2 regions of the Paenibacillus sp. Cedars genome follow, and region 1 is predicted to be linked to the other one. Evidence: a T-box and tRNA genes for the amino acid it is inferred to sense, from the RefSeq annotation. Region 1 holds a T-box; the other holds one or more tRNA genes.

Region 1 (16,240 bases):
GCACCTCGAAATCTGCCACATAACGCAAACTGAGCATCCGAAGTTTATTCAAATATTCGGTATTGGACAGATCGTCTCCAGGTTGCAGCGCTCGATTCCCCCTCCGGTCCGCATTCATGCGAATTTGCTCCGGATCAGGCACATACGAAAGAGTCCTTCTGTCCGTACGCGGTAACGTAAGTACTTCCTTGGTACTCTTTTGTTGCTTACTTTTTTTTATCCCCATTGCGTTCTCCCATCGTTATCTCACAAACTCCAATAATGAAAACCGTTGGCTTCACATTCGGCCTTTGGATAAACTCCCTTCACATCAATCAAGAGTTTCTCCTTCTCCGTGCTGAACATCCCGTTAAAATCGGAAATCGCAAGCTGCTTGAATTCATGGTGAGCGACCGCTACGATTGCAATTTGGATTCCTTTTAACTCACGCATATCCGACAGCTCGATACCATATTCTTCATATGCCTGCTTCGAATCCACGTATGGATCCGTCACCATCGGCTGTATCCCGTAATCCTGCAGTTCGCGGATAATATCGATGATCTTGGAATTGCGGATATCCTGGCAATCCTCCTTAAAGGCAAGACCCATCACCGCAACCTTCGCTTGCACCAGATCAAGACCTTGGCGAACTGCAAGTTTAATGACATTCTGGGCGATGTATTTTCCCATCCCGTCATTGATATGCCTTCCGGCCAGAATGATCTTGGAATGATATCCGGTATCCTCGGCCTTGTATGTAAGATAATACGGATCGATTCCGATGCAATGTCCACCGACGAGACCTGGCCGGAACGGCAGGAAATTCCACTTCGTTTCCGCTGCCCGGAGGACGGCATTCGTATCGATATCCATCTGGTTGAACAGCATCGACAGCTCGTTCATAAACGCGATATTGATATCGCGCTGAGCGTTCTCAATGACTTTGGCTGCTTCGGCCACTTTGATGCTTTCTGCCCGGTGGACGCCGGCTTCGATAATCAGCTCATATAGCCTGGCGACCGTCTCCAGCGCCTCCGGATCGCTGCCGGACACGATTTTCACAATCGTTTCAAGCCGGTGCACCCGATCTCCCGGGTTAATTCGTTCCGGGGAATATCCCACCTTGAAATCCACGCCAAAGCGCAGACCTGACTCCGCTTCGAGGATTGGAATGCAAATTTCCTCCGTAACGCCCGGATAAACTGTCGATTCATAGACAACTACAGCCCCACGCGATAAGGCACGACCCACCATCCTGCTGGCACTGCGCACGTATTTCAAATCCGGCACATTCCCGCTTTTTACGGGGGTCGGAACGGCTACAATAAAACAACCAGCCTCCCTCAGCTTGTCCGGATCTGAAGTGAATACCGCCCTGCAGTCCCTAAGAGATGCATCTCCGATCTCACCGGTGGCGTCCATTCCGCTGCTGTACTGCTTCACCTTGTCTTCACTCAGATCAAAACCGATAACGTCCAGTTTCTTCGAAAATGCAACCGCCAGCGGAAGACCTACATATCCAAGACCCACCACCGCCAATTTGTCCAAGCGGTCTACCATGTTCTCATACAACCCCATATTATTCCATCTCCGTTGCGGCCTTGTTTTGCTGCATCATGTCCGCCATTTTAACAAACGTGTATCCCTTGCCTTGCAGGCCTTCCAGCACGCTTGGCAGAGCTTCTATCGTGTGAATATCATCCAGCATGTGCAGCAAGATGACGCTGCCTCGTTCCGTTTTGGTCATAACTCCGTTCACGATATCTTTCGCACTGTTTGAAATGTCCCAATCCAGCGTTGTCACATCATACATGGCAATCACCGGATAACCGACAGCGGCCAGCGCTTTCGCCCGCTCATCATCTACCACGCCGGTTGGCGGACGGAACAGCATAACGGGCTGTTGTTGAATGGCTTCCGTAATGACCTGATGAGCCTTGACCACATCTTCCTGCAGCTCTTGTGGTGTTAACGAAGTAACAACAGGGTGACTATAGGAATGGTTGGCCACATCATGGCCGCCTTCTACCATCGCCCGTGCCAGGTTCGGGTTGCTCTCCACTCCTTTTGCCCGCAGGAAGAAGGTGGCCTTTACATCATGCTCTGCCAAAATATCGAGAATGCGGGTCACCGTTTTGTCACTTCCGAAATCGTCAAACGTCAAGGCTACCTCTTTTTTGTTCGTATCCACTTTGTAGACGAGTTCATACTTCGCCTGTTGATAATCCGGATTGATTCGGGCTGCGTCATATCCCGGAATCTGTTCAAGCGGTTTGCGCTCTCCGCCATTCTCAACAAGCTCGTTCAACGTAACAAGCTGATACCCGATATCATCTGCAGCCTGGGCTATATATTGAATAGATGAGATCACTTCCGGATTGACGTCGGTATTCATCGAGATAATACCGCCTCTTGAAATGAATTTGGCCACATACTCTCCGATCTCTTCCGCACTCTGCATATTACGGTCCTTGGGGTTGATGTTGTAACTCACAACCGCCTTCATGCCGAGATGCGCAGCCGCCAGGGGTACATCGGCAGGGTAATCGCCGGAGCGTGTCCGAACATAGCGCGGCTCTGCTCCGGTTTCCCGCTTGATAACGTCATTCGCCAATTTGATTTCCTTATAGATCTGATCATAATCAAGCTTGTTCATATCCAGTTGGTTCAGTGTATTGTTCTCGATTTCGTGACCTCTGGCCAAGATGGCGCTGGCAATATCCGGCTCCTCCGCCACTCTCATGCCCGGCAGGAAGAAAGTTGCCTTGATCCCCCACGCATCCAGTTCATCGATCAGAGCGGTCATGGTCGCTCTATCGCCCATGCCATTGAAAGTAAGTGCCAATTCTTTTTTGGCTGTGTAAACATACGGGATCTCCCTGCTCTTCTCCCCGGTATACCGATCTACCTTCGGCGCGGGCGCCATCGGACCGGTTCCTTCATTAGAGGCTGGTTTACCGCCAAATAGACCACAGCCTCCCAATAATATCAGGATCATGAATAGTGCAGTCATTCTCGAAAGTATGTATGGAACTCGGAATTTAATAGAAACTCTTTTCATCTGGTTACTCCTTCTATATTTCAAACCGGGACTTTTGTCATGCAGTCATCCTGAACAAACCAGTAGAATATAACACCATCCGTCCATAATTGCTACAGCTGTTTTAAAGAATTCATGGATTTTTTTCTTTTTTTAGATGGCTGTAACCAAATTGAGGGATATATGGTTCATTATACCTATTCGCTCGATCCATCCACTGCTTTTGAATCATCTTTCATCCTCCTAGACTTGATGATTCATTATAAAATTCAATTCTATACAATTTCTAAACAATTCAAAAAACGCATAAAAAATACCCCCGAAGATCTCTGAAGACCTTCCGGGGGTACGCTGAAAGTTGAATGAGTGAATGATATGAAGCTGCTTGCACATTAACCCGGAATACGGACCGGGCTTACTACAAAATCACCGTTTTTCCTCGACCATCGCCGTCCGTTTGTGAACCCAAGCCTGGTAATGATGGACAGCCAGGCCTGCAAAGGAGGAATGGTCGCTGCCAAGCTTGGCGGCGCTCAGGGCTTCATCCTCCATTTCCTGCTCGCTCTTGGTGAAGAAGGTCAAATGCTCCCCTTCTTCCGTATCCCCAAGCTCCATGCCGATCCAGACGGACTTGCCGAGTTCGTCTGCCTGCTTCAGCTCTTCCTTGGACAATTCATACATTTGCTCCCCGCTGTCCCGGTATGCCATAACGGCAATTGCATCCGTATTCTGAATCATCCAGCGGCTGAACGAATCCGAATTCTCGCCTTTCGGTCCAGGTATCGAATCAAGCCAGAACGGAACGGCGGCACTGAGCGGGAGGTTCTGACGCTCCGCCTCCTGCACCCACACTTTCATGTTCGCGCTCCATTCTTCCACGACCTGCACCTGTTCCCGGTCCCATCTCCTTAGCACATAGGGCTCGACATCGAACTGCACACCCTCAAATTTCTCCTCAGGTGCAGAAGCCTGATTGTACTCGTCCAGCCAGGTTAACAGCTCCATCCCTTGACCCTGGCCTTCCCCATAAGCCCAATCCGGCTGCCCGCCCAAAGCATGTACGCTGATGCCCTTCTGATGGGCAGCCGCCACAAAGCGGCGATATTCCTCTTCCGTAACCTCTTTTTGGATTTGCAAAAAAATCGTTGTAATTCCTTCCCTCCCGCTAAAGGCTACAATCTCCTCCGTTTCACTCCGGATCAGACTTGCATCCCACAGCCAGGTGGCTTTGTTCTGATTCACCTTGCCTGACGGAAGAAGAAAAAGGATCAGCAGCAAAAGGCAGATGCCGGCAACCAGGATGATCAACTTCGCTTTTGCGTTTATATACCTCAGTCTTCTCGTCCACTTCATCAGATCAAGACGGCCTCATCCGGTTCGGCAACATGCTGAACGGAATGGCCAATCTTGTAGATATGAGGCTCGGCATACGCCTTAAATGCATTTCTCGTATCCAGGATCGGCACGCCCGCGGAAGCAATGGAATGGTAATCGAGATTACTATGATTCGTGATCAGCACAATGCAATCGTAACGACTGAATTTGGTGAGGTCATACTCCACACTGCGAATCGTTGTGCCATGCTTGTCCACAAAGCTGTTGGCGTACGGATCGTAATATTCCACATAGGCGCCGTTCTCCTTAAACTGCTCATATACTTCAAGTCCCGGCGATTCGCGCAAATCGCTGATGTCCGGTTTGTACGCCATGCCAAGCAGCAGGATGTTGGAGCGCTTAATCGATTTGGCATACTCATTCAGAATCGTAGCCGTCTTGTTGATCACATAGTATGGCATATTGTCATTTGTGGATTGCGCCAGCTCGATGAATTTGCTGTAGAAACGGAAACCCTTGGCCTTCCAGGATAAGTACATAGGGTCCAGCGGAATGCAGTGACCGCCGATGCCCGGTCCCGGATAGAACGGCATGAATCCGAAAGGCTTGGTTGCTGCCGCATTAATTACTTCCCAAATATCAATGCCCATGCGGTCACACATCATGGCCATCTCGTTCACGAAGGCAATGTTCACGCTGCGGAACGTATTCTCTAGCAGCTTGGACATTTCCGCAACCTTGGGGTTGCTGACAGGCACAACCGTCTCCACGTACTGCTTGTACAACGCCTCGCCCAGTTTAAGGCAAGCATCCGTTGTTCCGCCGATCACCTTCGGCGTATTGCGTGTATTAAACCGGCTGTTGGATGGATCTACCCGTTCCGGCGAGAAGCACAGGTAGAAGTCCTGACCGACCTTATAACCGAGCTTTTCGATCTGCTGCTGGATCAGTTCCTCGGTTGTTCCCGGATAAGTCGTGCTCTCCAGAGTAATCAACAGATTGGGTTTCATGAAGCGTTTGAGCTGATCGACTACCATTGTAATGTAGGATGTATCCGGGTCCTGGTTCTCGCTGAGCGGCGTCGGCACACAGATGCTAACCGCATCAATGACCGTAATCATGCTGTAATCCGTTGTTGGTTTAAAGCGTCCGGTCTCCATGCAGGCTGCAAGCTCTTCGGACGAGATGTCCGTGATATAGGATTCTCCGCGATAGATTCGATCAATCTTGTCTGAATCGAGATCGATTCCAATCACCGTAAATCCCTGTCTTACCATTTCTACGGCGAGCGGTAATCCTACATAGCCCAGCCCCACAACACCCAAAACAGCTTTCTTATTTTCAATGGCACTCAATAAAGTTTCGTATTCCTCATTCACAAGTATTCAACCTCCATCGGATGTATAGTCTGTTAGTCTATCGTCTCACTTTTTGGCTAAAGGATAGACCTCGTTTTGTTGAACTCTCTCCTTGCGATTAAAGAACTTCTCAGCTCAACTAATCACGTATCCATTCTTCATTCAAACATTCCTCATCAAGCTAAAGACGTTAATAACCATGTGTTTAATGAAGGCACCGGCGGATGCGGGCATCCAGCTCTACCGGCGAGAACGGCTTGGTTACATAATCATCCACCCCGTTCTGGAAGCACTGGCTGATGGTCTGCTCCACACGCTTCTCGGTCAATACAACAATCTTTGGCGGTTCCTTCACCTTGAGCTGCTGGATATGATGAATGAAGGGCAAACCATCGATGCCGTGCAGATTAAGCTCCGTCAGCACAAGATCAGGCTCCCATTTCGGGATAAGATCCAGAGCCTCCAAGCCATCCACCGCTTCGAGTGTTTCATAGCCTTGCATGGCCAAGCGTATTTGCAAAAATTCTCTCACCGTGGCGTCCTGATCCACAATAAGAATTCGACTCTGATCACGGTCTGCTTCCTCCTGCGTGAATATATGAATATCCGAAGAGGTGCTGAGCCTAGCCGCTTCCGCCATCTGCTTCATCGTCTGCGTTGACGGTGTTTCAGTAAGCGCTGCAAGCGTAATTCTCGGATCCGACTGCTCCAGCCGGCCCTGAAGATGCTGCTTCAAGAGCAGTGCCTGATAGTGGGCGGCATCCAGCGTATACCCAGGCAATGTAAGGGCCAAGACGCCGGTACTGACATCTCGCAGAACCTCGCTGTTCACACCGGACAGCTGGTCCACAAAGCTTTGGACCTCCGTCAGCTCAGCATCCGTTCCGGACGGATCGCCAGCACAGTACAGAAACAGCAAAGCTGTTCCGTTTCGGTGTCCTCTCACTTCCTCCTCCAGGCGGCCGTAGAAATCAACGGCCTGCACGCGTTGCAATGTTGCGGATTGAGACATAATTGTAAGTCCCACCTCTCTTTATGGTTTGACGCTGTAAAAACATGAACCGGGCCTTGATGTCAGGCTGCCTCGTTCTTGTCTTTCCAGCTCTGCCGGGTCATGGTTCCCCATGAATTGTTGTTTTGCATGTATTGAATATGCCCCTGTACCCTCCACAGCACGCCCAACTGGTGGTAACCCACAAATTTGAGTGCCGAGAAGAGAAGCATCTTCACCAGATCCGACAATTTGGTATACCGCCGGAAGGCCATCTCCTCCAGGATGAGGGCGCCTACACTGAGCAGGTACCCGCTTAAGAAGTTGACGAGTCCAAACACGACCAGTACTTGCCAATTTGTCATATCCAGCATTACATATCCAAGCAGAGCCAGAAGGCCCGTGATTCTGAAATAAGGGTTTAGCGCTTCAAAAATAACGTTGTAGGGCATTGTCAGCAATCCCATGACTTTATATTTCGGGTTGAACAGCATATTGCGGTTCTCGATCATGTTCTTCAAATTTCCCCGTCCCCAGCGCTTGCGCTGGTTGGACAATATGTTGTAGCTGTCCGGCGCCTGCGTCCAGCACACTGCTTCCGGACAGAAGGAGACTCGATATTTGATTTTATTTTCCAGCATATAGCGGTGCAGCTTGATGATGATATTCATGTCTTCTCCGGGATAACCGCCCCGATAGCCGCCTACGGCAATGACATAATCTTTTCGAAACATGCCGAAGGCTCCGGAGACGATGATAAGCCCGTTAAGATGACTCCAGCCGATTCGTCCCCCAAGAAAAGCTTTGAGGTATTCAATCGATTGGAACATGGGCCACATACGGCGCGGCAAGGATACGTCCTTAACCTCTCCGTTCTCAATCACGCAGCCGTTGGCAATTCGAACATCTCCCCCGATGGCCACCGTCTCTTCCGGGTTCTCCATATACATCCGGGCCATCCGGATCAGCGCATCCTTCTCCAGCAATGAATCCGCATCAATGGAAGAGATCAGCGGATAACGGGAGAGGTTGATTCCCGCGTTCAATGAATCCGCCTTGCCGCCGTTCTCTTTATCAATCACGTATAATTGCGGATACTGGGGATTGTAATAAATCCCGCGCATCTTATGGGTATGGATGTTCCCGCGCAGCTCCGGATTTGGCAGCAGCGTCAATCCATACTCCTCAATCAGCACCTGCAATGTGTCGTCGGAAGATCCGTCATTGATGACAATAACCTCGTACGTGGGATAATTCAGTGTCATCAGACAACGAACATTCTCCGCGATCGTCAGCTCTTCGTTGTATGCGGGAACCAGCAGGGATACGGATGGTACCAGCTCGGAGCCGGACAGCGTATTGTATTTTGAGTAATTAGCCCGTCTGAAAATATCCCGGATATTTCTGAAAGAGAACAACAGAATTACAAAATAAAGCGCGCTAACGGCCATGACGTAATATATCGCCACCATGCCGTAAGTGAGCAGGATGTCTCTAAGCAGTGTAATCCCCTCCTACTCCTGCAACGGTGCCGATGCGCTTACTCGGTTGAACACCGAAATAACGATCGTACACCAGTTTTCTTTTGTTATAGGCAACCATTTGCTCCACTTGTTCATGTTCGCCTTCCTTGGCCATGATCCGTTCGATCCGGTACAGTGCCGTTTCCCTTGCCGGACCGGTTCCTGTCAACGCAGCCTGACACAGTGTCTCGAAGCCTTGTTCTCCAAGCATGGCAAGACTCTCGGCGCTATGATTACGCACATACCAATTGTCATCCTTCAGGGCAGAAGCCAGAAGCGGAATGCTGCCTGCGGCATGAAGCCGTCCCAGCGCCTTCGCTGCTGCTGAACGTACTTCCCACGCATGATCATTCATTAGCTCCTCAATGGTGTCATCCTTCAGGGCAGGGTTGGAGCTAAGGTACAGCTTGACCGCTTCTGCGCGTACGTCCTTCTCCTCGGATCCCACCAGTTTGCCCAGTGCAGGAACGACCGCCGGAATGGCTTGCCCCCACATGGCAACGAGCGAAACCTTGACCAGTCCCGGATCCGGATCATCCAGAAGCTTACGCATAAGGCTGGCCGAATCCAGCCGGGTCTCGAGCAAAATATCGGCTGCCATATGATGGATGGCTTTATCGTACGAGAGCAGCTTCGACAGCATCTCCCGAATCTGCTGGGACTGCACCGCGCTTTTGGCTATTGCCCGCGCAATGATGATGGTCATGGGACCGTATTTCATGCGATTCATCATATGCTGAAGCTGCGGCACCGCCTCTTCGGCACGCATCCCCCCAAGCCGGTAGGCCGCCTCGATTCGGCGGTCTTTCCGCAGGCTGGACAGTGCCCGGATATCGGCCTCCACAAATCCGGCATCCCTGCACAAGCGAAGCAGCTTCTCTCTGGCATCCCCTTTGAACTGCTCGATCCATTCCATAAACTTGGCCTGAATGACCCGGCGTTCTGCCGGGGTCAGTTTGCCAGGCGGAAGCTCTGGCGTTATATCGCCATGCAGATGGGTCTGCACATACACAAAGTAATCATGGTACTTTTTCTTTAAACGTTCCATTTCTTTCTGCTCGGCATTATGCTTGATCTTCATTTGGAACAACAGGATAATGCCGGCTGCAATGAGGCCGAGACATACATAGATGAATACGTACGCCATGGCTAAATTTGAAAACATATCCGATGGCTCCTCCTTTTATTTAGCATCTGATTGCCGCCCCGGTTCAGGCAGGCGGGTGAAGATTTCCTGCATATCGTAATAGCTTTGCTTCAACCGCTCACTGTACTTGGTGGCTTCCCACAGCTCCCATGTATAGGGTTTGATATCCTGCAGGTTTATAGCCTCCGGCGATTCGGCTGCCGAAGCCCCGTTCTGCTTCGAGCGTTCCGCAATCCATGGTGCCAAGCGAATTCCATCCGCCGTCACGGTGCTGAATGAGCGCTTGTCTTGAAGCGGAGTGTAATCCACAACCTGCAGCGAGCTCGGGTCTCCGAATCCCAATAGCATCCAGGGAATTCGCATCTCAATGAACTGTCCTTGATACTGCCACGCTGTAAGAGAATTGAAATCCGGAGATTCCGGATCGGTGGTCCCCCGTTTGAGAATTCCTACGGTTTCATCCACAAACGGATGAGAGAAACGGGTGTCCGGGGGATTCATCAGCAGGCTGATCGCCAGCTTCCAGGAGTGAAACGATCCACCCGGTACTACAGGATCATTCTTCGTGCCCTTGGCTTCCTCCCCTGGCAGCATCCAATACCCTTCTTCGCCGTACAATCGGCTGTGAAAGTCATAAGATGGCGCTATGGTTACCTGGGACTCGTCCTCTTGCCCTAACTGAATCAAAGTCTCCAAAGCTCCGCCGGTAAGCGTTCGTCCTGCCAGCTCCTTCTCCGGGATGTCTCCGCCTTGAATCGTGTCCGCTCCAATGAAGAGCTTCGAACGCTCAGGGTCAAACACCTCGCCCAGCTCCATGCCAATGTACAGATAGGCTTCATCATGAGTCAGCCTCATGCTCTTCACCCCCGGAGCCGTTCCGGACCAGGCCTTAACTTCCCCATCGGGAAGCTTATCCCAGTCAGCCAAATCGCCGTCAATCGTAATCTGCTCTGTTTTACCCGGCTGCATGGCCAGAACCCCGAACATCTTCTCGTTGGTCAGCACATTCAACCAGAATGCCCGGCGGTCTGCTGGGATTTCAAAAGGCATCGTATTCCATGTTTTCTTGAACCATTCGTCCTGCCACATGAACAGGATTGCCCCGGAATATCCCTCATCGTAAATATCCTGGGTTAGTGAGACGTTGACCAGACCCTGCTCTGCTTCATCATGTCCGCCTTGATCCTTCCCTCCAGGACCATGGTGTGAAACGCCTATGGATGACGGCACGCCATATTCGGTGACCATGATCGGCATATCCTCGAACTCCGCCTTCAATTTGCGCAGGTAGGCTTTGTATGTGTTGTATTCCCCGTCTCCATCAGGAATGGTCTGCAATGTTTCGTCCGTTCGGAAGAAATCCGGATAGTACGGATACACATGGTAAGCCGCAAAATATCCTGCTTCCCAATTCACCGGTGTGACATGCCTTGCGTCCACAGACACCAGATCCTCCTCGAACAGCGGTTCGCCGGGATGCTCCAGCACATCCGTTGTGACCCAATTCGTAAATGTCATCGGATGCTGCCAGCCATACTTCTGCTCCTCGGTAGCCGTATAATCCAATAAAGATGCCAGCCAATTCTCGAAGGGGCTTGCGTCTTCCGTCCCCGAGAAATAGGAGCCCTCGTATTGAGGAACATCCTTATGTACCGTATTTGTTTTCTCAACCATGGCGGGGTCCCACTCTGTACCCACATGCCAGGCCATCAGGTACTTGCCTGCATTGACCTTATACTTGCCACTCGACTGCCCATGTTTGGGCTCTACGTTGATATCCCCATAGACAGCCGCGACTGCCTTGGATATTTCGGCTTTAAACGTCTGAACGATTTCCTCGTCATAAGCATCCTGACGCTCGATCAGCTGCTCCTCCGGCGACCAGATGCCCTGCATAAAGTACAGGGGGTCTTCGCCTTTATCACGGTTATATTTCACCAAAGCCGAGTAAAAGACCGGATTGTGCACCGTATAGACCCTGATGACGTTTGCTCCCATGTCATCAATCTGCTTGAACCAACGCAGGTAATCCTCCTCCGTTGCCGGCAGCTCACCAGGATAATGCCCCGGTACCGTTGCACCCAGATTCACGCCTTTGGCAAAAACCTCATTCCAAACCTCTTCGTTTTCATATTCCAATAAAGAGGTGCCCTCGGTTTTGAACTTCATTTTCACGCCGTCCGCATCCGCATACGTTTTTAATGACGGTCTTAGATATCCTAGAATTACAGCGGCACCGCAGAGAAGCACTATAGTACAAAGCGCTGCGATTACCCACCATTTTCGTCTGCTCATCGTCTTCGTTGCTCACCTGCCCCTTCTATGACATGCTGATTGCTGCACCGACGTTCATGACGTGAGCTATACTCGTCATTCTATAGCCGATGCGTTCCCGATACCATATTCCTTCTTTACCAACTTTTCTAATACCGACAATAGTCTTAAAGAAGCGGATTTAACACTCCCATAACTTTTCCCCCGAATCATGCATCGCCGTCTCTTCAACTTTGTCATTTGACAACTTCACAAGATGATGTTAGTTACGTGTAGCTAACGGGCATGGCCCCGAAGAAGCTGTAGCCTGTATGACTTTATCCCATGAAAGGAGTACAGCGTGTTCAGACCGTTTTCAGAAAATTTTCGTGAATCGTAATATTAAACGCAGAAAAATTGCTAAAGTTCCGGTCATTTTTACATCATTATCCATAGTTATGACAAAATTGATACCAAAGTCGTATAAAAAAACGGCTGAGAACCGCATTCTGTAAAGGATTGGCAATATTAGCCTTTTATACAAAATGAGAACAGAGTCCTGTACCGGGATTGGGTAATATTCTATAGATTTGATTATCAGGATCAAGTGGTAAGTATCGCCTATTTTTGATGATTTAGGTCTCGATTACTTAACAGTAGTTTACATAAATTAGTTTAAAAATTTACACAAATCCGGGCATGACAACATAAAACAGACCCGATAATTAGTCTCGCGGGTCTGTTTGCAAGGCTATGAGGTTGAAAAAGTTACCTTGATTACCGTTTATTCTACAGGCAAATGTCACCTTCACCTCCAAAATGTCGAATATCTCCACTCCTCTACCCGCCCCTATCTAAGCGCCAGCGGCGTTAGTTGATTCATCGTTTAGACATCGGCAACATCCGACCCTGAAATCCACTGTAGTTCCCCGGACATCTGATGAATTGCCCACGTCTTTGTGACCAAGTCGATTGTACCTCCCCCCGAGGATAAAGCCCGTCCTCCTTATTTCTGAAAATTCAGGAGATCAAGCATTCGATGCACGCCGACACCCTCGATCAAGATCGGCATACGGGGACCTTCATCGCGGCCAAGGACCAATTGATAGATAAGGCTGAACAAACGCTTCTGATTTTGTTTCATCATCTTCTTATCATCATGGTGGCAGATCGCATAGATCTTCTCCATTCGTGTTGATCCAGTAAGCTCGGCATCCTTCAGCAGATCGCATACGGTGTGAAGCCATTGCCGCTCCAATGAATCCAACGTCTCGTACCGTTGGTGATCCTGGTGCTCCTTCACGGTAATCAGCTTTTGCGGATACCAGTGTTTGATCCAATACTCGGCTCGCCGTGCGGTGGGTTCGAGCTGCTCCTTCGCATAACTTTCACCAACTCGATGCAAGAGCTCCTGCAGAAGTCGGTAATCAAAATTCACGAGCGGCAAAATGCCGGATAGCTGGCTGAATTTGGGAGCCCGGCCCGGATGGCTGTCCGGCATGGAGAGCTCGAGTGCAGCCTCAATATCAGGGCTTAACTCCTTAGAAGCAGCAGGATTGCGGTAACGCTCATATTCGGTATAGTTACGGATCACATCTTCATCAAGTCCGATATGGAAGGGTGCATTCGGCTGATACTTGGCAAACATAAACAGAATATTCTCAGGCGCGTACACCTTCAGCAGGTCCCCAGGCGTATAGTTGCTGCCGGAAGAGCTGGACATTTTTGCATGGCTCCCCTTCATGCTTATAAATTCGTAGGCCGCATAGGAAGGCGCTGGATTTCCGAAAATGTTCTCCGAGATCACTTTGGATACATTGTAGCTGCCTGTTTCCGACGAATGGTCTCTGCCTCCCGGCTCGAAGGCGACATTTTCCATCTTCCAGCGCATGGGCCAATCGATTTTCCACTGCAATTTCATATGCGTTGCCTGCAGGATCGACAGGGTGCCCCGATGCCCACAGATGCAGGCATAACCCAATCTTTCCGTGGGCTCGTCGAATTGCTGTATCGTCGTTGTATCCCTTCTGCATTCCTCACAGTATACCTGTACTGGATAATAAACAGTCCGTTCTTGGTCATGGGCTCCACCCGTTTTGAAGGCATGCAAGATATCGTAAATTTCCGTCCTGTGTCGGATCGCATGAAGCATAAGCGAATTATACCGCCTGGATTGGTACTCCCGGCTCTGATAAATAAACTCGGGTTCGATCCCGAATTCGGCTAAGGCAAGCTCGAACTCCTTCTCATAATGCTCCGCATAGGAAGCATGACATCCGAACGGACATGGGACCTCCACGTAGGGCATGCCGATGTACTGCTCAAACCCCGGGTCCACTCCCGCAGGAACCTTCCGGAATCGGTCAAAATCATCCCAAGAGAAAATAAACCGAACCTTCCTGCCCTGCTTTCTCAGCGCTTTTGTTACAAAATAGGCCGTCACGATTTCCCGGAAATTTCCGATATGCACAGCCCCGGAAGGACTGATTCCGGCTGCGCACACATAGGTCTGCCTATCTGGATACCTCTCGATCAATTCGTTCGCGATTCGTTCTGACCAATGCATTCCAAGTCCTCCTCTAATTCGTTTGGTAAAAACCAAAAAAAGCCCTCATCTGCAAGATTGTCATCTTGAGGACGAGAGCTTTGAGAATACGCTTCGTGGTACCACCCCGGTTTGTGAAAGCTGTCACCAGTTCCACCTCTTCAGGTACGGCATCACGATGCTTATACCCTATCTCTGTAACGGGAGAGGCCCGTCGTAACATCCTTGAGCCCTTCTGCCCAATTCCTTACGCAGCTCCGAGTCTTTGTTCATTAAGAATATTGCTGCTCCATTCCCACCTGCCAGGAGCTCTCTGCAAACAACGTTTCTCAACTACTCTTCTCTTCATAGCTTTTCATTGTTTCCATAATATTTAAGCCATATTAAACCATGGCAATTCGAAATGTCAAGCAAGTTTACCAACAATCCGCCTATAGGTTGCCTCGTCCGAGACAACATACAGCTTGGCGTCCCGCGGGATCGGCTGATCCAGCTTGCGGTTAATGGTGAGATCGTTGCGATCGGAGATAAGCGTCGCTCCCTGCCGCAGCAGATCCTGAAAGGCATCGCCATAAGTCTTCCATGCCTGGTTCAATGACACTTCATATATATCATCGCCATGCTCACGGCTAAGCAGCTGCATCAGCACATCCGAATTGCCCTCCTGCAGAGCTGCACGTACCGCTAAGCGGGAAACCGCATCATGCGAAAGAACAAACTCGTTCACATGGTTGTGGCGGAAATTCTGAACATGCTTCTCCTGAACAATCTCCACCGTGGTATGTACATTTGGTGCAATCCGTTCAATGCTAGAAACAATCAAGAGCGATTTGCCATCCACCAGCGCCGATTCATCAATCCGAGCGTCTGCAAATACAATCGCCGATTTCGCCTCCAGGATATTGGCCCGCATCAGCACGTCATCTGCTGACGGGTCCCCGCTAATAAAATGCACCTGTTCGAGATGCTCTGCAGGATGCTGACTGGAATCATCAATGACAACAATCTCGGACTCCGGCGAATACGACAAAATCTCATCGATGGCGGATTGCGCTTTTTTGCTCCAGTTTATAATGATCACTTGACCGCTGCCCCGAAAATTCAACCTGCCCGCCCCTCTCTGCCGCTGCATACTTCCAAACGATTCGATCACTTTACCAATTACTAAACTCAGCAGCCCGATACCAAAAATATATATAAATATGGTCAGTATCTTGCCGGGCACTGTGACTGCATAATAATCGCCGTAACCTACGGTTGCCATCGTGGTAAGCACCCAATAAAAGGCGTTAAACCCGTTCTGAAAGGTTTCCGGTTCCAGCAGAAATGCCAGCGTCGAGCACAGTACCACAAACAGAATGACAAGTACGCTGATCGTCGTTTTACGCAGACGCATCATTTTCAAAGATAATCTTAGAAAAAAGTGCACGTTCCTGATCCTCTCCCCAAGGGCGCTATTCTTCCTAAATAATCAAGCTGCTGATCGCAAAGGCTGTACCGATAAACACCATAGCGAGCAGAATTCCGATAGCTACATTCCCCTTTTGCAGTTGCTCGGAGATGCGAAGACCCGGCGTAACCAGCTCGAATACCCAATAGGCAACGATCAAACATACATACCCTACGGCAAACCACAGAATCATATGCCAGATCGATGAATTCGTGTATGCTGATATCCCCAGGATAATGGCCGTTGCCATAAATTTGCCTCCAAAAGCCAGTCCTACCGCTGTATTCCCTTTCTTCAGCTCCTCCATGTCGTTAAACCGGGTCATCCAGCTAAATATCAACATCCCCAGCAATTGAAGCACGATAATGCAGAGCACACTTATTACAATATTAACAACGACCGTCAATCCGCCCACCCCCGAAATTTTGCATAGGCCAAGTCGTAATCGGCGAAATCATGGACTTCCTCCAATACAACATCAACCGTTTTCTTTTTCTCCATTGCGGTAAAACGCTTCTCGTCAATCGGCTGTTTGATCCGGTTTCCTGTCGGCAATTCAACTACCGCAAAATGTCTTGTTTCTTTTTTGTATGTTGTTTTGTATACACCAATCAGC
Region 2 (16,240 bases), 3.0 Mb from region 1:
CGCAGCTTGCTGCTGCAGCCACCGGTGAAGGGACGCTGTGTATTGGGTGTCGATCCGGCCTATCGCACCGGCTGCAAGCTTGCTGTGGTTGATGACACGGGCAAGCTGCTTGAAGTAGCGGTAACGTACCCGACGCCGCCAGCGAACAAGAGGCAGGAGGCTGCTGCGAAATTCAAACAGCTGATTGCGAAATACGGGATCAAGCTCATTGTCATTGGCAACGGGACGGCGTCCCGTGAGACGGAGCAATTTGTAGCAGAAGAGATTATTGCGGAAATCGCTGACCCTGAGCTTGCTTACCTCATCGTTAATGAAGCCGGAGCAAGTGTGTACTCTGCCTCCAAGCTGGCACAGGAAGAATTCCCGGATCTGGATGTAGCCGAGCGCAGCGCGGCTTCAATTGCGCGCAGGGTACAAGATCCGCTTGCCGAGCTGGTGAAGATCGATCCGAAATCGATCGGCGTGGGTCAATATCAGCATGATGTAACCCAGAAGCATCTGGAGGAAAGCCTGAAAGCTGTCGTGGAGTCTGCGGTTAACCATGTCGGAGTTGACGTGAATACCGCATCGCCATCCCTGCTTTCGTACGTGGCAGGGATCAACGCAACCATTGCCAAGAATATCGTGAAATATCGGGAGGAGAACGGGAAGTTTGTAAGCCGCAAGCAGCTGCAAAAGGTTCCGCGGCTAGGCGCCAAGACGTTTGAGCAGTGCGTGGGCTTTATGCGGATTTCGGAAGGGGAGAACGTTCTGGACCGTACGCCGATTCACCCGGAATCATATGCGGTCGTTGACCGTTTGTTCCAGGAGCTTCAGGTAGGGCTGGACAAGCTCGGAAGCAAGGAGCTGGCTGAGCTGCTGGATGCGCAGCAGCCGGAGAACCTCGCGGTGAAGCTGGAGGTTGGCGTGCCAACGCTGCGTGATATTCTGGACAGCTTGCAGCGTCCGGGACGCGATCCGCGTGAGGAACTGCCGCTGCCAATCTTCCGTCAGGACGTACTGAAGATCGAAGATCTTCTGCCGGGAATGGAGCTTCAGGGAACGGTGCGCAATGTTATCGACTTTGGTGCTTTTGTTGATATCGGCATCAAGAGCGACGGTCTAGTGCATATTTCCCAGCTGAGTGATGGATTTGTGAAACATCCGATGGATGTTGTCTCCGTCGGAGATAACGTTACAGTATGGGTGCTGAACGTGGATTTGAAGAAAGGCCGCGTCGGTTTGACGATGCGTAAGCCAAAGGACCAGTAACAGGATCCCATATTAGTTCAACACCTGGCCGACAGCAATCCAAGCAATCCCCGGATCGAACGAACCTTACGCAATGGCGTATAAAATGATGAAAGAGCCGTATCTCCCATTGGGAGTTACGGCTCTTATTCGTTCTACTGCTTGTGAAGCTCAGACAGCGGCATACCGCTGCTTTTTATTACCCAGAGCTTACCCGTCATGGGTCAGCTTTAGAAGCAGGACGTTTTTATCGTATGTTTTGAGGCACCAGTGATATTTTTCTAAAATCCGGGGATTGGCATTGGAGGCAGGGGCATCGAATGCATGAAAGCCGAATTTCTCATAGAAATGCTGCAACTCTTCAAACGGAATGCAATACACCGTCTTGAGGTTCTGTCTTTTCGATTCTTCTACCAGGTATGAAACGAGCTCTTGTGCAAGGAATTGTCCTCGAAATGCATCCAGTATATAAATGCCGCCCATCTCAGCCTCATGCGCATTCAACATAACCAGTCTGCCAACACCGGCATAGTGGCCTTGAGACATAACGATGGCAATGATTTCATTCTGTAGCTTGCTTGGCATAAATCCGATTTGTTCATACTGCCGGTTAACCCAAGCTAATTCTGCTTCAGTAACCCTCTTTATAATCATGATTTTTACCTCCAACCCATTTAAATATAAGAAACGATCTACTGAGCGCCCTAACCCTAGCTTAGTTCTCGATATCGGCTTGCTGCTTTTTCTTCGCCCGAAACCGTCTCACTTTCATGAGGTTGCCACAGGCCTTGTCATCACAGTATCGCTTGGAGCGGTTGCGCGTATCGTCGTAATACACCCACAGACAATCCGGGTTGGTGCAGATGCGGAATCGAGCCAGCTCGCCTTGTTCCAAGGTTTGCGCAAAAGAACCCGCTATCTCCGCGGAAAACGTCTGAAGATCCGGAGTTACAGGGGTGTAGGTCAGCACGAATTTCTGGTCCCCCTGCATCCCAAGCTGGCGCACGACTGGCCCTGCGGCCATCCAGCGGTTCAATTCCTCCAATTGCTGGCGGGAAGGGGGTTCTCCCGCAACGATGTGCTGCACGCATTTTCGGAGGAAGGAGCGAAGCTGTTTTAACAGATCCAGTTCATCCGTTTTTAATGGCAGGGTCATTTGAAGATGATATTCGTCTATAAAATCGGTGAGCCAATCCTCACGATAAAGTCTGTCCTCTGACCGGCCGCTACCTCTCCAGTCATGCCATTCACTGTTCAGAAAATCATCCCACAACATGAAACTCATCCTTTCTCATTCCATTATTGTAACAAGTAAAAATTTATGTTGCTAGTTACTTGTAATGGAGGTGGCAGTATGTTAGTTTATGTGTAACGATCTATTTTATTTAAGGTGGTTACATATTAAAATGGAGGCGATCGAATATGAACATGCGAGAATTGTTGTTACTTTACTGGGATAACGTTATGGAGCAGGAGGACTGGTATCCGCCGATTCTTCCTGCGCTGAAGGATGTGACGGCTGAGCAGGCTCTTTGGAAACCGGAGGGGGAGGCCGCGAATTCCATTTGGGAGAACGTGCAGCATTTGCTGTATTATAAGCAGCGGCTGCTCGCAAGATTGGAAGGGACACCCCTTAGTAACGAAGGAATCGGCAATGACGAGACCTTTCTCATACACGATCCAAGCCAGCAGGCGTGGGAAACAGCTCAGGAGCAGCTGAAGGAAGTTCATACTGTGCTAAGACAAAAAATAGAGCAGATGCCGGAAGAAGAGATCACCGAATCTCCACAGCGGATAGCCAGCTTAATTACGCATGATGCATACCATACGGGACAAATTATTTTTCTGCGGAAGCTGCAAGGCTCCTGGCCGGCTAAGCGCAGCTTTCTGTAAGTTGCAGTAGATCGTGCTCCCCTTCAGCTATCATGATAAAATACACACAAAAATAAGCCGGACAGCAGTCCGGCTTATTGTCATACTTATGGATCGGTTGCAGCGCCCTATCGGGCATTCGAATTCTCTTCGCCCGGTGAATTCCGGTAAAAGTACCAGCACTCGTTCAGCAGCTTGATCTGACGTCTGTCCTTTTTACGGAAAGCACGTATTAATTGATTGCAGAGCCATTGCGGCAAGGGTATCTCCTCCTCTTGCTAATTCCATCTGTATGGATAGCATATGGGGAAAAAGCCCAAAGCGTGCAGGTCTACCTCGATTATTACGCCTCTTCCTCGTACCACTGCTCAAGCTGGGCTTGAAGAGCCCGAATCTCGGTTAGCAGCGAGATGAGTGGATACTCTGTTTCGTTAAGGGAAGCAAAAGCCTGCTCAAGCTCATTTATGTAGTCCAGACCACCTTGAATGCTCAGCGATTCCTGCAGCAGATCAAGATTGTCGCATTCAGCTACAGCAAGAGGCAGCTGAGGTTTGCCTGGAGCGGTGAGTTTATCGATTTCCTTGTTAAGGCGTAAATTCAGAGCACTGAGCTGGTAAGCGTGGTCACCAGGCATTTCGACGAACTGCAGCCCCTCGTGTCCCTTTAATATAACGTAACGCATGTTCGGCATGATTGCAGGTTCTCCCTCCATACTTTCTACTTGACAGTGTAGCCCAGAGAGAAGTTAAAATTCAAGTAGCATTTATAAGGTAAAGGAAGGATCAGATATTGTTATGATGAACGAGATGAGCAATGAAGAACTGCAGGCTTGGGTTGAGAAAATTTCGCTGGAGAGCTTCCGGGTTCCGTTCAGGCATCAGGCGACCTTTAACCCGCGTTTGTCCTCAACGGGCGGCCGGTATTTTATGAAGAGCCATCATATCGAGATCAATCCGCATCAGCTTGCTACGCACGGCAGGGAAGAGGTCGAGAAGATTATTAAGCATGAGCTGTGCCATTACCATTTGCATATTGCAGGGAGGGGGTATCAGCATCGGGATGCCGATTTCAAAAAATTGCTGCAAGCCGTTGGAGGAAGCCGATTCTGCAAATCTTTGCCGAAGGGCAGGGCAACGGGCCGCCAGCCGGAACCTTACCGCTATATGCTGCGCTGCAGCGCCTGCGGGACCGAGTATTTGCGGAAACGGAAGATGAACCCGGCCCGGTACAGGTGCGGAAAGTGCAGCGGACGTCTTACGCTTCTATCGCTTGACTCCCCTAAGAAGTCATGATAAATTATTAGTATTCTATTTAATGTTCCCTGATAGCTCAGTTGGTAGAGCACTCGACTGTTAATCGAGTTGTCACAGGTTCGAGTCCTGTTCGGGGAGCCATATGGAGAGATACCCAAGTGGCTATAAGGGGACCCTCTGCTAAGGGGTTAGACTGCGTAAGTGGTGCGAGGGTTCGAATCCCTCTCTCTCCGTTTAGCGTTACACCGAAGAAAGCTCCCATCACAAAGTGATTGGGGGCTTTTTTTTGCAAAGGGATGAGAACCCTGGATAGGGTTCGTCGGAGCATAAGCAGCGTTAGGCATACTTCGCAGTCTCGGTGTTTTATTAACGGGGTTAAGCGCTGGCTCCATATGCTGGTTTGAAGAAGGGATTACAGATCCGCTGAACGCACCCTTGTACAAGCTTGAGGGGTTGGGTATGCTGAGGGGAAGCCATTGCCCTCACTATGATGGCGAGAGTAAGAGAAGGCCGTCGTACCATAATCTTGTACTTAATGGTGAGGCGCAATCCGGATATGCTGCCGATGATGGGGCTGCTTTGCATTTTATAGATGAACAGCTGCATAAGATCGTAAGCTCGAGAGTGGACGCTCATGCATACCATGTGCAGGGTGTGGGAAATATCGTCACAGAAACGCAGCTAGCGGCTGGTTTCTTGGGCTGATTATGGGCCGAAAAAACACTGAAAATAAATATTAAAATTTACGAAAAAAAAAGCTTGCCAGCATTTTTAAATTTATGCTATACTCAATCTTGTCGTCACGGCGACGTGGTTAAAGTGGCCCGTTGGTCAAGGGGTTAAGACACCTCCCTTTCACGGAGGTAACAGGGGTTCGAATCCCCTACGGGTCACCACTTTCTTATATAACCTCAGGGATGAGAACCCCGTCGATTCGTCGGAGCAAGATCTTCGTTAGGATAAGCATCGCAGTCTCGAACGAAGAGAGGTTATTCCCTACAGGTCACCATTTTTCTTATATGGCAGCTGCAAGATTGTCATCGAGAGCCATTAGCTCAGTTGGTAGAGCACCTGACTTTTAATCAGGGTGTCGAAGGTTCGAGTCCTTCATGGCTCACCATTTTTTATTTAGTAACGAATGGATGTACCCTTATATTATGCGGTAGTGGTGGAATGGCAGACACGCTATCTTGAGGGGGTAGTGGGTGTATACCCGTGGAGGTTCGAGTCCTCTCTACCGCATACAGATTTTGATAAAAAGTCCCGCACTTTGTGCGGGGCTTTTTTTTCGTGTATATCAATACTTTGTGCAGGATGACCTTGATGCAAACTTGCGCATTTATGCAAAATTTATGTTTCATCGCCGTTCACAAGGTTAATATGATACCGTGGACGAGCAACAACTTCCAATAACCTATAAGGAGTGATTCAGAATGGCTAAGAACAACAACAATGGAAAGATGAGCCGTGAAGAAGCAGGACGTTTAGGTGGAGAAGCTACTGCGAACAACCATAACAAAGAATTTTATCAAGAGATTGGACGAAAGGGCGGGGAGGCAACCTCTCGTGCTCATGATAGAGATTTCTACCAGGAAATCGGCAGGAAAGGCGGAGAATCTACGTCTAATTCGCATAATCAGGAGTTTTATCAGGAGATCGGTCAGAAGGGCGGAGAAGCTACTTCGGATACCCATGGCAAGGACTTCTATAAGGATATCGGACGCAAAGGCGGAGAGTCAACCTCAAGCTCACATGGACGCGAGTTCTATCAAGAAATCGGCCAGATGGGTGGAGAATCGAGAAATCAGAACCATACCGAAGATGCCAAGATGAGCCGCGAAGAGGCAGGCCGCAAGGGCGGCGAGGCCCGGGCTCGCAACCGGCAGCGCCTTCGGCGGAATTAACCCTGAATATGCGGGCCTAGGAAGAGGCTCCTCGTGGAGGGGAAGGAAAATATCGCATTCTAAAGACCCACCTGTATGTACCTTCATTAGATATATCCCATTTGAAGAAGCAGTCATGACTCCCTGTGGAGGCAAGGCTGCTTTTTTATGTTGGGTCTATACTTGTGACAATTCTGAAAAGAGGATGGTCCCACTGGACATTTGACACGGTGTGTGATAATTATATGATAATGATAACCATTCTCATTAATTAAGGTTGGGATCTAGTATATATGTTAAATCTGATGAGCAATAGCAGTGATAAGAATGATCCGAAAGAATACGGCGGGCTGATGGCCCGTTTATGGAATATCGATATCGTTCATGGACACAGCTTGTCCCTTGACCAACAGCTGACCGTACAGTCGGCCCTGATCGTCCCCCTTAGCGGGGAGGCCTCTTTGCAGCAGGCAGAACAAATCACCCGCATGAATAAGGGGTGTGTTTATTTTTGTGCGGCGGGATCCACGTTTGGTATTATGAGCGACGATCATCGAAGTGTGGAGGAACAAGAGTTGACGGCGGTTGCGATCCTTCATTTTGGTTTTTATGAAGGCGAGTTGGGCTGTGGTCGATTCCATGAGGTGGACGACGCAGCTTTCATGCCCTATGACGGCATATTCGTTGTCAGCTCCCCTGACCGCTTGAATCTTGTCTGCCGCACGATGCACAAGGAATTTCACAGCAAGGACCCCCTAAAACAGTGGAGGGTACAGATTGATTTTCAAGAGCTGTTATATACAATGGTCGCTGGATGCGGTCCATACGCCAAGAACGACAAGAGACAAGCGCTGGAGCGGGTGAAGGAGTATATTGAAGAACATTATAATGAAGATTTAACGATCGAAGAACTAGCCGGCCTGTCCGAGCTGAGTCCTAAATATTTTGTAGAGGTGTATAAGAAGACGTATGGTCATAGCGCGATGGACTATTTGGCGAATGTGCGCTTAAACAAGGCGAAGCAGCTGATGCTGGGTTCGGATTCTTTGCTGCGGGAAGTTGCGCATATGGTGGGATACAAGGATGAGTTTTATTTTAGCCGCAAGTTTAAGAAGGCATTTGGAATCTCTCCCTCGGTGTATATGAAGACAAGGAAAAACAAAATGGCCCTGTATGGTTCAACTACCCTATTGGGCTATGTCATGCCGCTGGATTTCACGCCATATGCAGCTCCGCTTCATCCCAAGTGGTCGCAACACTATTATAATGTTCTCGGTCCGGATATTCCGGTGCATCTCGATGCGTACCGTCAGAATCATAATAAATATGCGAATCTGGAGAAGCTTGCTTCGGCGCGTCCGGAGCTTATTGTTTGTGCATACGGAATAGAAGAATGGGAGAAGGACCAGCTTCGGCTGATCGCCCCTCTCTACGAGATGCCGGGAGAGCATGAGGGATGGCAGAGCAATCTGCTTGGGTTGGCGGAAGTGCTGGACAAGCTGCCGGAGGCGGAGCAGTGGATTGAAGGGTTTCATCGGAAAATATCGTCCTACCGCGAGAAGCTCCCCCCTGGCAGGATGGGACAGCGGACCCTTTTGACCGCACGCCTGCATCAGGATGAGCTGATGAGTTACAGTCATCCGGGCATGAAGGAATTATTATATGATGATTTTAATTTCCAGCCCGCGCTGTCTTTGGATTTCGAGAACGGCAGGGGGCTGACGATGGAGCAGATCAAAGAGAGCTGCGCAGGGCATATTCTGCTTCTGATTCGTCAGGATTCCGAGACACTGGCCCATTGGAGAAGATTGCAGGCTACGCCGGAATGGATGACGCTCCCAGCAGTGAGAGAGGGATCATTCCATCAATTATCCTCTTATCCTTGGCGCGAGTACTCGCCCATCGCGATGGAGCATATGGCTGAGGAGGCCTTCCGGTTGTTTTCCGGAAAATGTCCATGATGAATCCGGTTATTTGTCCATGGTGAAAAAAGGGCAAATCCTATACCATAATCAATAATGATAATCATTATCAATTATTGAGTGATCATTGATCATGGAAGGGGTAAATGGAGAGAGATGAAGAGAATGAAATGGGTCTTAGGGCTGTTGGTGGTATTCACTTTGGTGTTATCCGCTTGTGGAGAGGGCAACGAAGTTAAGGATACGGACGCAGCAAGCACGAACGGTGCGGCAGAAACGAGCAAACCCGCGGAGGAGAGCACTTCGAATGAAGAAGCGAAAACCGCTGAGTCAGATACAAAGGTTGTGAAATACCTCGATCAGGAATACACACTTCCGGCAAAAACGGATCGTATTGTCATCACCGGTGCGGTTGAAGCGATGGAGGACGCCATTGTACTGGATGTAAATCCGGTTGGAGCCATCACCTTCTCAGGCAAATTCCCGCCGATGTTTGAGTCGATTACGAAGGAAGCCACGTCGGTCGGTGAGAAAATGGAGCCGAATTTTGAATCGATTCTGTCTCTGAAGCCTGATGTCATTTTGGGATCGTCCAAAGCCAAACCTGAAGTTATTGAACAGTTGAACAAAATTGCGCCTACGATTCCATACTCCCATGTGTCAACCAACTGGGAAAGCAACTTGAAACTGCTTGGCGAGTTAAGCGGTAAGCAGGAGCAGGCTGAGCAGGAAATAGCCAAATATAAAGAAGATTTGGAAGAAGTCAAAACTACCCTTGGAGATAGCCTGAAGGACAAGAAGGTTCTGGCGATTCGTATTCGTGCAGGCGAGATGTACATATACCCAGCCGGCGTATTCTTTAACCCGGTGTTGTATGAGGATTTGGGGATTGCAGTACCAGCAGAAGTAGCGGCAGCCAAGGCACAGGAATTGATCTCAAAAGAGAAAATTGCGGAGATGAATCCGGATTATGTATTCGTACAGTTCTCACCAGATGAGAACAAGGATACACCCAATGCACTGGAAGAGCTGCAGAATGATCCAATCATGAAGAACCTGAACGCATTCAAGAACGGCACCGCATTTGTCAATGTGGTCGATCCGCTTGCTCAAGGCGGAACAGCATACAGCAAAATTATGTTCCTGAAAGCTGCAGTCGAGAATCTGACTAAGTAAATAAAAGTTCCAGTATAAACGTATAAGGCGTGTTGTTCATGGGGTTCAAAAAATCACTGCCGGCTGTCATCCTTGTGATGGCCCCGGCAGTCTGTTTATTACTCATAGCGGCCTCCATCCTGTATGGGGCCAAGAATATTACGATGGATACCGTCTGGGATTCCATCTTTGCTTTTGACTCGGAGAGTGTTGATCATCAGATTATTATGAGCTCCCGAATGCCAAGGGTAGTAGGCGCGATGCTCATCGGTGCCTTCCTCGCGGTTTCAGGAGCTTTAATGCAGGGCATGACGCGGAACTATCTGGCTTCACCATCCATTATGGGGGTGTCTGACGGTTCTGTGTTTGCCGTCACGCTGTTTATGGTATTTATCCCGAATGCCAGCTCCAATATGTACATCGTCAGTTCATTGATCGGTTCGGCCATCGGGGCTGCCGTTGTGTTCGGATTGGCGTGGCTCATACCGAATGGGCTCAGTCCGGTTCGGCTGGCTATACTCGGTACCGTGATCGGTACGTTTCTTAGCGGGACTGCAGAGGCGATAGCCGCCTATTTTCAAATCTCGCAAAATATCAGCTTCTGGTACAATGCCCGGCTGCATGCAATGGACCCTGAGCTGATCAAGCTGAGCATTCCTTTTGCTATCGTTGGTCTATGCCTTGCCATCGTATTGTCCAAATCGATCACACTCCTGTCGCTTGGAGATGAGACGGCCAAGGGGCTTGGTGTGAATACATGGCTGATCAAAGCCCTCGCGATGCTGGCGGTTGTTATTCTGACAGGCGTGTCGGTGGCGCTGGCGGGCAAGGTTGCCTTTGTGGGCTTGATTATCCCTCATATAGCCCGGTTCCTGTCAGGTTCCGATTATCGATGGATTGTACCCGTCTCGGGAGTATTAGGCGGCATGTTTCTTGCGTTATGTGATATTCTTGCGCGCTTTGTGAATTTCCCGTTTGAAACGCCGGTCGGTGTCATTACATCATTAATCGGGGTTCCTTTCTTCCTGTATCTGATCAAGACGAGGGGAGGGGCGCAGCGTGCGTAACACATATTATCGATTCCCACTTGTGGTTGCTGGAGGAATTGCTATTGTCTTGACGGCGATATACTTCAGTTTGACGAACGGAACCTTTGACATGTCGATTAAGGAAGTATTCCAGACGCTGCTCCGGTTGAATCCCAATTCGGACTTCGATCTCGTTGTGTTTGAATTCCGTCTTCCGCGCATTGTACTTGGTGCACTCGTAGGATTTGCGCTGGGCATGGCCGGGGCCGTTATTCAGGGCGTAACGCGTAATGGACTTGCAGACCCGGGCATTCTCGGCATCAATGCCGGCGCAGGCATGGCGGTTGTTCTGTTCATGTTCTTACTGCAGGGGCAGATCACGATGTCAGGCTGGCTTGGGGTTATGATGATGCCCATGTTTGGCGTTGCAGGCGGGTTAGCAGCGACAACGGCCATATTCATGTTTGCCAGAGAAGGCGGGAAGCTGGACCCGCAGCGGCTTATCCTGGTGGGTATTGCGATTGCTTCCGGTTTTGGGGCCATAACGATGTTCTTCTCTCTCAAAATGAACCCGTCGGATTACGAGATGGCCGTAGCTTGGCTGGCCGGCAGCCTTCACAGTGCCAATTGGAAGTTCGTGGTCACTATGCTGCCTTGGCTCATTATTTTGCCGCCTGTTATATGGTTCCGCTCACAGGTACTCGACTTGTTCCAGCTTAGTGAAGAAAGCGTGAAGAGTGTAGGGGTATCTGTCGAACGTGAGAAAAATATTTTGCTGCTGTGCAGCATCGGCTTGATCAGCGCGAGTGTTGCCGTGTCCGGCAGCATTGGATTTGTCGGTCTGATCGCTCCGCATCTGGCCAGACAGCTGGTGGGACTGCGGCACAGGCATATCATACCTGTCAGCGGCATAGCCGGGATGGCGATTGTTGTCATCGGCGATTTCATCGGCCGAACGATATTTGCTCCGGCCGAATTGGCTGCAGGGATTGTGGTGTCTGTGATCGGAGTGCCTTATTTCATCTATCTATTGATTCGCATGAGAAAATAAAAGAAGCTTTCGGGAGGATTACATGAATCGTTATCAGCAGCTGGTGGTTGAGAACAGGGAACTCAAACTGTATTTGCCTCCTTCTTATCAGGATGATTCGAAACGCTTTTATCCTGTTGCCTATGTGCAGGATCATGGAGATTTGTTCATGGACTGCCTGAATTATGTGGAGCATTTGTTTTCAACCGGGCAATTGGATGAAGTTATTCTGGTCGGAATATCACCTGTAAACCGCAATGATGAGTATACGCCATGGCCGGCAGATTCTCTGCTGGATGGGAATCCCCCCTTCGGAGGGCAGGGCAGAGCCTACGTAGACGAAGTGGCTGACGTCATTAAAGTCCACATTGACGGACAATACCGGACACTACCTGAGCCTGGACATACGGCGATTATCGGCGGCTCCTTTGGCGGGCTGATCTCGATGTTTGCGGGATATTGGCGTCCCGAGAGTTTTGGAAGAATCGGGATGCTGTCGGCTTCGCTGTGGTATGAGGGGGTTATGGATTTCATCAGGCAGCAGGGGAGCCTGCCAGCCAGCCTGAGGGTATTTATGTCTGTGGGGCGTCAAGAGGGTGTATATAAGAAAAATGCACAGAAGAATATGTTCCCTAATAACCTTGAGGCCCATCGGTTTTGGGGTGAAAATGGGATGAGCAAGCAGCGACTGCAGCTGAAGGTAGATCCGGATGGAACCCATGACGCCATCTTTATGGCCAGAAGATTTCCCGATGCACTGCAATGGTTGTTCATGAAGGAGGCCCAAGGGGAGGAGCTGAAGGCGAAGCAAGCTCAGGGTGAGGGGCCAAGCGCCCAGCCTAACGACAGCTTGTTTCACATACCCGGGACGGTGACCTGGTCTATGCAGTCCGACCTTACGGGCCGTGAATACCGTATCTTCATCGCCGAGCCGATGGGACCTCCGCCCGAGGGCGGGTATCCTGTGTTGTATTCACTGGATGCCAATGCTACCTTCGGATCGCTTGCAGAGGCGATTCGCATTCAGTCTCGTACGCCCCGCGGCATCCCTGCGGCTCTTATTGTGGGCATCGGCTTTGACAGCGACAGTCCTATCGTGAGTAATGAGCGTTTCTATAACTTTACGGAATATGCCGATACCGATGAGCTGCCGGTCCGTCCCAATGGATTTCAATGGCCGGAGACAGGCGGTGTCGAGGCATTCCATGCGTTCATCGAGGATCAGCTGAAGCCAGCAGTAGAACGGCAGTATCCGGTAAACCTTGCGAAGCAGGCGTTATTTGGGCACTCGCTGGGGGGTTATTTTACCTTGCATACACTGTTTACCAGGCCGCAGGCCTTTCAGCGGTACATAGCGGCATGTCCCTCCGTATGGTGGAAGAACTACATGCTGTACAAGCAATGGGAAGAAGGGAAAGCGCGTATACTGCAAACTGGACAGCGCAAAGAGCTGCACATATATGTCGGAGCTCAGGAGAAACCGTCCATGGTTCAAGACGCCAGAGAGCTGTATGCGTTTCTCAAGGGGCAAGAAGACGTGCTGGAGACCGCTTTTACCGAAATTGAGGGGGAAGGGCATGTATCGGTGCTGCCGGCTCTCATAAGCCCTCTGCTTCGTTTTGTGAACGCGTAATATACGAAAGATCCCGAATGATGAATAAGCAGATTCGCCTTCCGTATTATTCGGATGACGAAGCTGCTTATTTGTGCTGTACTATGTATTCATCTAATCAGGTATCTGGGGATCATCCAGGATGGAGGAATATTTGGGGTATAATCTGCGGATGCAATCAGGACAAATATCATGTGTGAATTCAATCGGGAGACGACTCTCCAAATAGCTCTCGACCGGCTCCCATTCTTCGGCATGGCGCACGTATTTGCATACGGCACAGATCGGAATGTGTCCCGGCAAGGGATAGCTGTGGGCCAGTGCTTGCTCCAGCAGCAGCTCCTTGTGCTTAAACTTCGTAATGTCAGTGAAGGAGAGCATGGCTCCATGGATAAGGTTGTCATCACTCATAAGCAGCGGCATGACCTCGCATAGCACCCAGATATCTTGACCGTTCCCATTCACTGCATATTCAAAGGAATATTCAGGCAGCTTTCCTGCTATAACATCCTTGATGGCAGGGAAGTCCACCACATCAAAAAAATGATCGAATGAGGCCTGTCCCAACTGCTGGGAAGTGATATCAAAAAAGGATGTCCCCTGCCACTTGAACTCAGGGGAAACACCGTATTGTTCGGCCATGGCAATGAGCGGATCGTTCATTTTGTCGATGATGCCGTCGGGGGTAATGATCATCAGTCCCTTGTTCAAGGAGTGAACCGCATTGTTCCAAGATGTGATTATGGTATCGTAGGGCAAAATTACTCGCTCCTCGTACTAAATAGACTCATGAGTAAAAGATACAACGATCTATGAGTACTATGGTATAATTTAGGCAATATATATTGATTATACACTTAATTAAGTCATTGTGCAAGAAAAAATTACGTACATAAGATATTTTCTTTTTAGAGAGAATAGGAAGGCGGTTGTTTAATGCAGTCTATTTACCAACGAATCGAACATCTCATAGAAAGCCGGGGTATGACCAAGAAGGCGTTTTGCGAAACCCTCGGGATCAGCACAGGAAATTTTGGTGACTGGAAGAGGGGGAAAACAACGCCGAGCACAAATAAATTGATTGAGATCGCTGCATTCTTCTCCGTGAGTTTGGATTGGCTGATCATTGGCAAGGGCAGTCCCAATACTCGGGTCAGGGAATCCCGCGGAGAATATGAAGTGGACCCGGAAGCGGCTGATCTTGCCATGTCGGGACTTGCAGAGAATGAGAAGGAGTTCATCCGCGAATATATCGAATTTTCTGCTTACCGCAAGGATAAGAGAAATGACAAGACATAGCTATGCAGGTGCCGAATTTGGAGCTCAATAATTAACTCTTTACTTTTGTATTGCAGAACAGTATAATAGGGAATGTTCGCTACAGAACTTCCCTTATACTATGCGGTAGTGGTGGAATGGCAGACACGCTATCTTGAGGGGGTAGTGGGTGTATACCCGTGGAGGTTCGAGTCCTCTCTACCGCATACTTTAGAAAAAGCTGTGATTGAAGTGGAATCATCCATTTGAATCACAGCTTTTTTTGCTGTTTTTTATGATTGGTAAATAAGGTGTTTCCTGAGAACTGCCCTATTTGTCGTTTCAATCTGTGCCATAAGTTTAAAGAGTACATGTAGAGATCATAATAGGGTATGAAGGAGATGAACGAGCATGAAACCATTATACACAGCAGATGTAAAAGTCATTGGAGGACGTGAAGGTTCCGTTGAATCTACGGATGGAGTTCTTCATCACAAATTAAGCATGCCGAAGGAACTGGGAGGACCCGGCGGGGATGGAACCAACCCGGAGCAGCTGTTTGCGGCTGGATACGGGGCTTGTTACGAAAGCGCCTTGGCTAATATAGCCCGTAAAGAAGGCGTGCAGCTTAAGGATGTTGTGATCCACTCCCAGGTGATGATCGGAAAAGACGAAGGTGCTGACGGCTTCAAGCTTGCGGTGAAGCTGAAGATTGAAATGCCGGGTATCGAACGAAGCCAGGCCGAGGACCTCGCCAAAAAAGCGCATGCGTTCTGCCCCTATTCCAAGGCAACCCGAGGCAACATCGACGTGGAGTTAAGCGTAAGCTAACCATAAGAACAAGAATAAGAAATGGGGATGACTCTCTTATATGAGGGTCATCTTTTTTTGTCAGCTCAGCTTGCATATATGAAACTTTTTACATGAAACTCCGTATTTCTCCTTATGATTAAGTATTGAGAAAGGGGCACCTGGGATGCGTATTGAACAAATGATCGAGGAACGGTTTGTGTGCAGTAAATGCGGAGGCAATCACTGCCAGACGAAGGAGGTCTCCATGTCGGGAGCAGGACTAAGCAAGATGTTTGATATTCAGCACAACCATTTCCTGTTTGTTTCCTGCACAAACTGCGGATATGTGGAAGTGTTCAACCCGGATATATTGGAAGGGAAAAAGCGAGGCCAGCTTGGCTCGATCCTGGATGTGTTCTTCGGTTGACATCACCTCTAAAATTCTTTAATATGACTAAGTACCAGAAAGTACAAACCAGTCATAAGGAATTTAAATAAAATAAACGGGTGATGACATGCCATACAGACCGCATATTGCAAGTGTGACCACAGCTGGAAGCAATGACAAAGAAGGGCTATACGAATTCATTATCCACACGGCTGACGGAACGGATATTCGCGTATTCTACAACCGCTTCCCGGAATGGAAACTGACTGCGCTCAGCCGACTTGGGAAAGTACCTTGCCCGGTTTGTCGTAAAGATTTCATATGCAAATGCATGGAGAAATTCTCGAACGAATTCGACCAGCAGATGAAAGACGGCGAGTGGCTGAGTAAAGCTGCTGAGTAGTAAAACCAAAAATAGCGTACTTGATCAAGCGTAGGAGAGGGCTCCTGCGTTTTTTCTTTAAGGAAGAAAGTGTAAACTATTCGATTAGCGGCTTGCTAATCTTAACTTGCAAGAATGAGTTTTGCTGTATGCAATCTGTTGTCTGAGAAAGTACGTCGAGAGACGTGTTTTTTTATATAATACGAGGGGGCTGCGAACTATGGAGGATCAACGCATCGTAAATAATGAGGACTATGCCGTTGTGCTGATCGATGGCGTGTGCCATTTGTGCCAGGGGTTGACCCAATTCATTATTCGGAGAGATCCTGCGGGGGCGTTCCGCTTTGCTTCGCTGCAATCGGAGATAGGACAGGAGCTGCTGCGCCAAGGGGGATTTGATGGAGAGTCAACCGAAACGATGATATTGATTGAAAAT

The links. A T-box is a leader RNA that pairs with one kind of tRNA and senses whether it is charged. The one in region 1 lies ahead of lysS (lysine--tRNA ligase), so its partner is inferred to be a tRNA-Lys.
Region 2: it encodes a tRNA-Lys, which carries the amino acid that the T-box ahead of lysS (lysine--tRNA ligase) is inferred to sense. The anticodon was not compared.

Annotation. Positions count from the first base shown of each region.
Region 1 covers NZ_CP020866.1:3,730,617-3,746,856, forward strand. Annotated here, with positions in the region: gene B9D94_RS18825 (glycosyltransferase family 2 protein) at 1-226, opposite strand, end outside; gene B9D94_RS18830 (nucleotide sugar dehydrogenase) at 247-1,560, opposite strand; gene B9D94_RS18835 (polysaccharide deacetylase family protein) at 1,562-3,043, opposite strand; gene B9D94_RS18840 (hypothetical protein) at 3,449-4,375, opposite strand; gene B9D94_RS18845 (nucleotide sugar dehydrogenase) at 4,375-5,736, opposite strand; gene B9D94_RS18850 (response regulator transcription factor) at 5,921-6,727, opposite strand; gene B9D94_RS18855 (glycosyltransferase family 2 protein) at 6,790-8,157, opposite strand; gene B9D94_RS18860 (HEAT repeat domain-containing protein) at 8,201-9,394, opposite strand; gene B9D94_RS18865 (hypothetical protein) at 9,413-11,671, opposite strand; gene lysS (lysine--tRNA ligase) at 12,636-14,195, opposite strand; T-box leader at 14,260-14,532, opposite strand; gene B9D94_RS18875 (potassium channel family protein) at 14,581-15,603, opposite strand; gene B9D94_RS18880 (DUF350 domain-containing protein) at 15,638-16,030, opposite strand; gene B9D94_RS18885 (hypothetical protein) at 16,027-16,240, opposite strand, start outside.
Region 2 covers NZ_CP020866.1:720,237-736,476, forward strand. Annotated here, with positions in the region: gene B9D94_RS05010 (Tex family protein) at 1-1,251, shown strand, start outside; gene B9D94_RS05015 (GNAT family N-acetyltransferase) at 1,441-1,884, opposite strand; gene B9D94_RS05020 (CGNR zinc finger domain-containing protein) at 1,946-2,506, opposite strand; gene B9D94_RS05025 (DinB family protein) at 2,653-3,123, shown strand; gene cmpA (cortex morphogenetic protein CmpA) at 3,231-3,362, opposite strand; gene B9D94_RS05035 (hypothetical protein) at 3,446-3,793, opposite strand; gene B9D94_RS05040 (SprT family protein) at 3,897-4,394, shown strand; tRNA gene B9D94_RS05045 (tRNA-Asn) at 4,421-4,496, shown strand; tRNA gene B9D94_RS05050 (tRNA-Ser) at 4,500-4,588, shown strand; gene B9D94_RS05055 (Type 1 glutamine amidotransferase-like domain-containing protein) at 4,767-5,060, shown strand; tRNA gene B9D94_RS05060 (tRNA-Glu) at 5,177-5,251, shown strand; tRNA gene B9D94_RS05065 (tRNA-Lys) at 5,400-5,475, shown strand; tRNA gene B9D94_RS05070 (tRNA-Leu) at 5,515-5,597, shown strand; gene B9D94_RS05075 (KGG domain-containing protein) at 5,789-6,259, shown strand; gene B9D94_RS05080 (AraC family transcriptional regulator) at 6,532-8,199, shown strand; gene B9D94_RS05085 (ABC transporter substrate-binding protein) at 8,317-9,336, shown strand; gene B9D94_RS05090 (FecCD family ABC transporter permease) at 9,375-10,382, shown strand; gene B9D94_RS05095 (FecCD family ABC transporter permease) at 10,375-11,394, shown strand; gene B9D94_RS05100 (alpha/beta hydrolase) at 11,417-13,006, shown strand; gene B9D94_RS05105 (hypothetical protein) at 13,100-13,744, opposite strand; gene B9D94_RS05110 (helix-turn-helix domain-containing protein) at 13,922-14,284, shown strand; tRNA gene B9D94_RS05115 (tRNA-Leu) at 14,387-14,469, shown strand; gene B9D94_RS05120 (organic hydroperoxide resistance protein) at 14,654-15,073, shown strand; gene B9D94_RS05125 (zinc ribbon domain-containing protein) at 15,219-15,461, shown strand; gene B9D94_RS05130 (hypothetical protein) at 15,550-15,825, shown strand; gene B9D94_RS05135 (thiol-disulfide oxidoreductase DCC family protein) at 16,025-16,240, shown strand, end outside.